2 regions of the Halomonas sp. N3-2A genome follow, and region 2 is predicted to be linked to the other one. Evidence: predicted binding sites of a transcription regulator. Region 2 holds the regulator's gene; the other holds the start of a gene.

Region 1 (4,423 bases), 930 kb from region 2:
GATAATCGTGGCGTTAACACCAGCTTCTTTATCAGCGTTAATGGCATCACGAATATCCGCAAGGCTACTGCCTTCTACGATGTTGATCTCGACGCTCTCGCCATCGCCAAAGGTCAGTTGCAGCGCGGTCGCCCCTTGTAGATCTAGGGCGGCGTCCCGCTCTCCCACGCGGTTTGAGGCCAGCGTGCCAGAGGTGGCCAATTGGCTGACCTCTACCCGGTAGCTGCCCGGCAGCGCATCTGCGGCGGCAGTCGCTTTAATGGCATCGCCACGCACATTGGCGGAAAGGCTTTGGTAGAGCTTGGGGTCGTTGATTTTGGCGACCGCATCTTGAAACGAGTTCAGCGACGTTTGAAGTTGACCGAAAGCAGAAATTTTCGCCTGCTGCTGTTTCTTTTGAAGCGTAATTGGCGCGAGCTTGCCCCGCTCAGCCGCTTGAAGCTGATCAAGCAAACCACTGAGATCAAGGTTAGAACCAACGCCAAGAGAGGTTATCGTCGCCATGCGGGGGTATTCCTCAGTGCAAAAGGCTAAACCATAAGACCCAGGCACGCATGCGCACGCCCGTTTATTTAACAGCACTGCTATCGGCAGAAAAGCGTACAACTTTAGCGCCTTTTCGCGCTTTCGCCGCTTTACATACTTTTTTACTAGAAATGGGAATTTTCTAATGAAAACGCCTGCAGGAAGCAGGCGTTAGCGTAGGCGTTCAACAACCACCCAATTACTTTAGCGACTATTTACGCCCAAGCTGAGCGTCGAGGGCATCAAACTGCTGGGTTAGATAGTCGCTGGTTTGGTCCATCTGGGCAAGCATGCTATCCAACTGGCCGAACTGGGTACGGTAGCGGGAGATGGTCCGCTCAATGGTTTGTTCTGTTCGGGTGTAGCGCTCTACAAGGGATTCCACACGATTTTCCGCCCCGGTAATAGCGCCTTTCACAGCCCCGTTCGTACCTAATAACTGGTCTAGGCCCTGGTTTAGCTGGCCTGCCATACCTGAATCGTCGGCGTCACCAGCGAAGAACACCGACAGCGCATTCTGGTTATTGACAATGGCGTTATCCAGCTCGCTTTCATCAATAGAAAGCGTGCCGTCCCGCTGTAGTGAAATACCAATATCACTAAGCATCGAGAACTCACCTTCGATACCGCCACTTAATATGCTGCGCATGCGTGACTCCACCGTGCGCACCGTACTATCGCCGTTCAGCTCGCCTGCCACGCCGGTTTCCGCATTGTAACTGGTCAGCTCGCCGATGGTGCCCTTAAGCTCGTTATAGGCATCGACAAAGCCCGTAATTGCTTCACGAACAGCGCGTGTATTCTGCTCGACTGCCACGGTGCTATCGCCCTCTTCTTGAAGATTAAGCGTCACGCCTTGAATCGCCCCTTCCACCTGATTGGTAGGGCTGGTAATGGCAATGCCATTCACCGTCAACGCAGCATTAGTGCCTGCTTGAAGGGTGTTATCGGTGTCCGCAGCGAAGGGCTCGGTGCCTGAAAAGCTAAAGCCGCTAATAGAGGCATCCGCACCGGTTTCACTGGAACTAAGCGCCAGCCGGTAGTTGGTGCCGTCGTTCACAATGGTGGCGTTAACGCCTGAATCCTCACTAGCGTTAATCGCATCGCGAATATCTTCCAGGCTGCTATTCGCACCGATGGTGACCTCTTTACTGGCCCCATCACCGAATGTGAAGGTTAACGTTTGCTCAGTGGTCGTTAGCGGCGCGTCCAGTTCGGCAACTCCTTCAGAGGCCAGCGTGCCACGGGTAGCGAGTGTATCAACGGTGACGTTATAACTACCGGGCTGCGCTTCGCCGTCTGCCGTGGCAGTAATGGCATCGCCTCCCACATTCGTGGAAAGGCTTTCGTAAAGCGCACTGTCGTTTAACTCAGCGGAGGCAGTTTGAAATTTGGAGAGCGCACTTTGCAGCTGACCATAAGCAGAAATCTTGGTCTGCTGGGTTTCCAGTTGACGCTCTATAGGCTTCAGTTTCCCTCGCTCAGCATCTTGCAGTTGATCCAGCAAGCCGTTGAGGTCGAGCCCTGAGCCAATACCGAGTGATGAAATGGAAGCCATAAGTTACTGCCCTTTTTTTAAATAACGCCCAACACGCTGGCGCTGCTCATACGTAAGAATGTGATTTATATTTAATACTATCGACCATTAAAGCTTAGACTTGAGCCTATTTGGCTTTTTTTACGTACTAAAAAGTAATGAATTGTAAAGAATGACGCTTACATAAAGCTAAAAAGGCATAACACCATCAATTTTAATTAATACTTTTTGCTTTTCCCCTAGCGGCCCACATGTTGAATTATCTAGATGACAGAAATATGTCAGGAAAAGGTCAGCGGTTGCTTTGACACCAATCCACCATAGACCTTGGTCTAATACCCGCATTGCTTTATAATGCACTGCAACAAGCCCATTTTAGGGCTATTTGCAGGAGAACGACTTATGCCTTCCGAGGTGTCACAACCCGCATCCAGCGTAGCGTCTGCCGCTTATCATGTGCAGCGCAGCCTACGCCACTGCCTTTCTACCGTTGCCGAGCTGCTTTACGATAACGGCCATGTGCTCGAAACCATTACCTTGCCGCAGCGTGGCCTTGCCCGACGCGAGCTGGCTCATTTGAAGGGACATTGCCCTAGTTGGAAAACATGCCAACGGGTGCTTGAAGAGAGCGGTGCCGCTGAATTTAATGATTACGACCGCTTCGTACTGACGTCTATGGGACGAGAGCTAATGTTTGATATGTTTGGCCAGGGAGCTGCCGACTGCGCGTAATCGCGCTTGCTTTGCTCTGCACGTTCTAAATACGACGTTTTAAATACAAAGCGCCCGTCGGCCCTTGAAAAAAGGGCTGCGGGCGCTTTTCTATTGGCGCGGTGTGCTTAACGCAGTCCAAGCAGCGATAGAATAAACAGCACAACAACGATTAGACCAATAATATAGATAATGTTACGCATAACGGCACTCCTTGCTTTTGCGTTTAAAGGCTTGCTTCAAAGAGAGCAACACCTTGAAATAACATCTCTAGCCTAGCAGTGATTGGTTATGTTTGCGTAATTTACCCTTGGTGGGCATTGAATCGCTCTCTTAAGAGAAAGTACGACGATTCGTCTCACTCCCCCTTATGCCCTAGGCTCATCAGATAAAGCGCTGCGGCCAGCGCCAGCACTGAAAGCGCGAGGTAGATGGCTTCCAGTGGCGTTGTGAAACGGATATCCACCACGGCGCGGAAAAACTCAATAATCACCGCCAGAATCACCACGCGGGCAATTTTGTCCTTGAGTTGATCCAGTGAGCCTACGTTAAACGGATGCTTGGGATAGCGCACTTCCGCCTGGTCGATCCGGGAAACAAACAGCCGATAGATACCTAGCCCAAAGATCAGCAGCACAATCGCTATTAAATAAACATCAACGGCGATGATGATGTCCGGCACCAGGGTGTCGTGGATATCTTGAGAGCTATCCACCAGGTAGTAGCGCAGTACATCACCCACCACGGTTAAGATATCCAGCGTACCCACAATAAACAGCATCAGTGAGCCCAACAGGCTTGGCACTACCGCCAGCATTACCAGAAAGCGAGAATTCCAAAGCACTGTTTCAATCCGCCGCTCCCAGGGGGATTGTTCACGGGGCGTTTTGGGCGCAGGCGGCAGCGTTGAATGTGGCGATGGTGAGTTCGATGATGATGACTCAGACGGTGCTGGATCAGACATGGTGCGTGCTTGCTCCTTTTAAAAAGCCGTCAGCTTAGGCGGCGCTAGGATGATCGTACGCGAACTTATAGCACGTTGATCAGCACAACCGTAAACGTAACTCCGGTGAGTAGAAAACCCAGCGAGAGCATAATGCCGTCTCTGGCGACTAAACCTAAACCAAACAGGGTAAGCGCCAAACCCGCGCCGTTGGCGCTAAACGGAATAAACTCCATCGGCGGCATGGCTAGCGCGATAAGTAAGCACATCACGGCGGTGACGCGTATCCCGATATAGCCGGTCATCCACGCTAGGCGCACACCTAGTAAGCTATCAACCCACGTGGCGGGCTTTTTCATGTAGTGAATGGCTTTATCGAATTTGTTTCGAGAAATCGAGCGTTTTACTAGCCATTTAGGTAACCAGAAAGTTTCCCTGCCGATTAATAACTGAACGGATGTGAGCAACACCAACGCCGCCATAAGCGTTGGCATACCGGGAATATCACCGATGATGGGCGCAAGTGTGATTAGCCCAGCAAGCAACAATAGTGGCCCAAATGAACGCCTGCCCACCGCGTGAACCACGTCGTCTACGCTTACCTTGGCTTTTTCACGCTCCATTCGCTCCATGGTGTTAATCAGTTCGGTTAAGTTCGATGCATCCTGCATATCACTCATTGGCGTTTCTGCGCTCCGAGCCCTGTA
Region 2 (4,423 bases):
GGTATCGGCGTAACCGACTGCCCGCATACGTGAAATAGCAACTCCCTGGCGCTCAAGATACTGGACCACCGCAATGGCGCGCCCTACCGAGAGATCCCAATTTGAGGGGAAGCGAGAGGTAGCAATGGGAACATTATCCGTATGCCCTTCTACTGAAATTTGCCCCTCAAAGGATGCTAACACTGCCAGAAGGCTTTCTAACACATCTTGCCCCTGGGGCGTTAGTACGGCATCACCGCTAGGGAAAAGCAAGCTGTCGTCGATGCGCAGCGTAACACCTTCTTCACCTTGAGAGACACTAACCCCGGGGATATTAAGCTCAGTCATTCGCGGCTTGAGCCCGCTTTGCCGAGGATGGATACCGGTTGCTAAGCTGGCCAACGGAAGCGAGGTGATAGCACTTACAGAATGCATTCTATCGCGGTCAAAGGCTTCCCCTCCCCCCGGCGGCGTCAACGCAAGCAGTAAGACAAACAGCGTGATTAACAGCGTTAATACGTCTAAATAGCTCGTTAGCCACCCTTCATCGCCCTCCCCCGGCACAGTGGGCAATTCCAACGCGTGCCGTGAATCACGATCTAGCATGGCGCTACCCTTTTGCCGCAGAACTAACCGTTGGCCGCGGTTTTACAGCGGCATCGCGGATCTCGTCATGATAGTTAGCAACGAAGGAATTGAGCGTTTCTTCAATAAAAGAAGGCAGCCGCCGTTTGGTAATTAACGAAATGCCTTCCAGCACCATGTTCATGGTGATAAGGCGTTCTTCCGTGCGCCGCTCCAGCTTGACGGCAATCGGTTTGAACACCAAGTTGGCGAGCAGAATACCGTAGAACGTTGTCAGCAGAGCCACAGCCATGCGCGGGCCAATAACGTCAAGATCGCCTGCATCCATCACTTCCAGCATATTGACCAAGCCCACCAAAGTACCGATCATGCCAAACGCGGGCGCGTAGGTGGCCATGGTACGAAATATCTGCGCCTCAGCATGCTCCCGTGCTTTTAATCGTGCGATGCGCCAGCGCAGCATATCGAAAATTTCGTCCTCTTTCGTGTTAGCAATCACCAGTTGAATCCCGGTGCGCAAAAAGGGGTTACGAGTGTGCTCTAGCTCCTTCTCAACCGCCCTGACATCGCCTTTAAACCACAAGCGCGCCATGGAAACCAGTTCGTTGATATCATCACGCACATAGGTATTTTCACGCCGAAACACCAATCCCACCAGGCGCACCACGCGTAGCACTTCTTTCAGCGGATAACTAATGAAGGTAGCCGCCAAGGTGCCCGTTACCACAATGGCTAGCCCCGGCAAGTTAATAAAGCTTTCTGGCGACTCTGCAGTAAAAAACAGCACGCTTACCAGCAACAGCATGCTGGCAAAAATACCGATCAGCGTAGATGGGTTCATCAACGGCTCCTCGCCGGTTAGTCGTGATTAATAGTGGCGTTAGGTGGTGTCATATAAGCGAGCGCGAAGCCTGCTAATCGCTTGGCTGTGAAGCTGGGAGACTCGGGATTCGGTCACACCCAGCACCGCCCCGACTTCTTTAAGGTTCAGCTCTTCTTGGTAATACAACGCCATCAGTAGCTTTTCACGCTCAGGTAAGGCGTCAATCGCGTCAATTAACGACTGGCGTTGCTGTTTATCTAACAACTGATCGAAGGGCAGGTTAGTGGCTTCCTCCGTTGCGGACTCGGCCCCTTCGGCCACCAGTTCTTCGAAGGGCAGCAACTGGCCACTGTTCGTATCATTGAGCAATTGCTGATACTCACTAAGCGGCATATCCAGGTCACGCGCGATCTCACCCTCTTCCGGCGGGCGCCCTAACTGCTGTTCAAGGCGACGCACCGCATCATCCACGGCTCTGGCAGAGCGGCGTACACTACGCGGCAACCAGTCACGTGTGCGCAGCTCATCCATCATGGCACCGCGAATACGCTGACTTGCAAACGTGGCGAACGTTGCTCCCTGGGTCGCATCAAAACGCCCTAGCGCTTCTAATAAGCCCACCATGCCAGCTTGAATAAGATCATCCAACTCAATACTTGCGGGTAGTCTTACCTGCAGCGTTAAGGCCTGACGTCTTACCAGTGGCATGTATTGGGTTAACAGCTCGCTCTGTTTAATCCTGCCTTGTGCTGTATACATCCTCGTGCCTCACGGCTGAACTCTGTTCACTGGTAATTCACAATCACTTGCAGTTCCTGCACCCGTACCGGGCGCTGGCCCGGCGTCAACGCAAAACGAAAGTGCAGCGGCCCACTGACCTGTTTTCCGGCTAACGCAGTGGTTGAACCTCGCATAGCAGTTAAAGGAACACACTGCTCAGGGTGGCATAGCCACGCATTAACCGGCGCATTAACCGGCATTTGAAAACGCCAATGAATACGCTCTATCGCAGCATGCTCTACCTGCGCCCCTGCTGGCGGCTGAATGGGCTGGCTGCTGACAGCTCGGTCACTCATCGCGACCAGTACGCTGGGCACCTCACTACTCCAACTGCCCGTCGCGGCATAAGCACTCATGGTGATGACGCTTAGCGCCACCATCAACACCCTTTTGAGCAGCCTGTCAGCTTTGCAGGTATCGACCTTGAAGTCAGCGAGCATCGACATTGTTATTCCTTATCGGGGCGCTTGATAGCCGCTGTTAAAGCACGGCTACATAGCGTCAGGCTAGCTGTCATCGCGCCAGCAGTAAAAGCTCTATATCCAAGTAATAGCTGGCTGCTTCGCGCAGGTTATCGAGTAGACCTCGGCGCGGCAAATCTGGCTCGTGCAGCGCTAACAGCTGCCTAGGGCCACCGTTTTCCTGCATTTGCCGCAACGAGCGGTACATCTGGGCGAAAGCATCGGCATCGCTATTAATCCATAGTGCCCAACGCGGAAAGCGCGCTTTCAGTTGGCTAAGATTAGCGGCATCCGCATTGACGATGTGAATATCCCAATCATCCGGGTCGCCAGCCCAACGTCGCCCCAGCACTGACCATTGGGCTAGGCGCCCTTTTACTCTTGCCACCTGCTGATCGCCACCGTTAGGCATACCGATCACGATAAGCGGCTTCTGCGGCACCGAGGGCGATGCGCTGGTTTGCGCTTGGGCAGCAGTTGGCGGCACCGTTAAAGAATCGGTCATAGCGGTCAGTGGTTCAGCTGCAAGTTCGTCTCCCGTGGGATCACTCTCAACTGACTCTGCTTGGCGCTGCTGGCGCTGTAAATCTGCCCACTTGCGCAGGCCCGCTGCCTGATCCGGGGCGCTCATGCCAGCCCCTCACGGCTAACGCTGCTGAGTTGGCGAATGGCGTCACGGGCCATAAACGCGTGAACAAGCGCATCTAGCATCGCTGTGTCGCGCCGCTTACGCGTGGTGCCCAACAACCTTAACAAATCGGAGCGCAGTGCTATCGCAGCGTCATCATTGGCGATATCTAAGTGTCCCGCTGCAGCAGCGACACCGCTGGCCATCAATAAGCGAACCTCCGAGCTTACTTCGCCATCATCCGCATCTTTCAACTGCTGCCAAGCGCGCTTGGTTAGGCTAGACACCCCTTCGCTTTGCAACTGGATAACTAGAAGCGAACGCACATCCGCACCTAATCGGGCAGGCGTTAACCAGTAGCGACGCGCGATGCGTTTGCCATTTTCTGGATCGCGAACTTCACCAACCCATGCCAACAGCGGAGTACCAGCGGCGTCCTCGACAGCAATATGGGTGTGCCATAGCTGCACCGTTTGACCACGAAAACGTAGATCAGTGTGATGTGTGAGCGGGCTATCTGTGAACAGCTGACGCTGGGCATAACGCTTGCCCTGACAGTATACCCGTTGAGTGGCAGCTACTTGCGTGATCCAGGTCAAGTGTTGGGCTTCTAGCCACGCTAACGTGGCGGGGTCGGGAAACACGGGGAGCAGATGTACGGCGGCCCCCATCGTTTCGCCCTGGTGCAGCAGCCGTGATTGCCAGCCTGCGGGCTGACGGTGCTGTAGGCTGGTTAGCGCTAGCCAACCGCCATCGGCGTCTAATCCAAGATCGGGCATCGACCAGTCACAGCCCCGCTCATTACGGCGGGGAGACCATGCCATGCCCAGTCCCTTATCCGCGCAGGGCTCGCTAGCCAGTAGTGCATCCAAGCGTTTATCTTGCAGCACGCCCGGTAAGGAGGCGATATCCCATACCGACTCTAGCGCTGAAAACCCAACAATCCTTTCACGCAGCCGCGTCAGCACAGAGCTGAGGCGGCGCCCTTGCCCCAGCACGTCCCGCGACCAGCGCGGCAGACTCACCGAGTGAGGCTGCGCAGCGGAGGGCGAAGATCGCTCTTCACGCCCCCTCCCCAATGGGGTATTAAGCGCTTGATCGATCAGCGCAGCAGGGTCCGCAACCGCCATATCTTCTGGAACACGTTGCCCGTACGAACCAAACAAC

The links. The regulator FliA, encoded in region 2, starts transcription of late flagellar genes. The targets are predictions, from matches to a motif close to CTAAAGTTNNNNNNNNNNCNGCCGATA.
Region 1: fliD (flagellar filament capping protein FliD) is a predicted target of FliA. The motif match lies at 2,162-2,188, and genes of this name have one in related genera.

What each region holds. Positions count from the first base shown of each region.
Region 1 covers NZ_CP022286.1:4,633,767-4,638,189, reverse strand. Annotated here, with positions in the region: gene fliD (flagellar filament capping protein FliD) at 1-504, opposite strand, end outside; gene fliD (flagellar filament capping protein FliD) at 737-2,083, opposite strand; gene CEK60_RS21400 (hypothetical protein) at 2,465-2,794, shown strand; gene CEK60_RS21395 (YqhA family protein) at 3,132-3,737, opposite strand; gene CEK60_RS21390 (exopolysaccharide biosynthesis protein) at 3,803-4,396, opposite strand.
Region 2 covers NZ_CP022286.1:3,702,292-3,706,714, forward strand. Annotated here, with positions in the region: gene CEK60_RS17295 (OmpA/MotB family protein) at 1-585, opposite strand, end outside; gene CEK60_RS17300 (motility protein A) at 590-1,405, opposite strand; gene CEK60_RS17305 (RNA polymerase sigma factor FliA) at 1,445-2,146, opposite strand; gene CEK60_RS17310 (flagellar protein FlhE) at 2,173-2,613, opposite strand; gene CEK60_RS17315 (hypothetical protein) at 2,681-3,259, opposite strand; gene flhF (flagellar biosynthesis protein FlhF) at 3,256-4,423, opposite strand, start outside.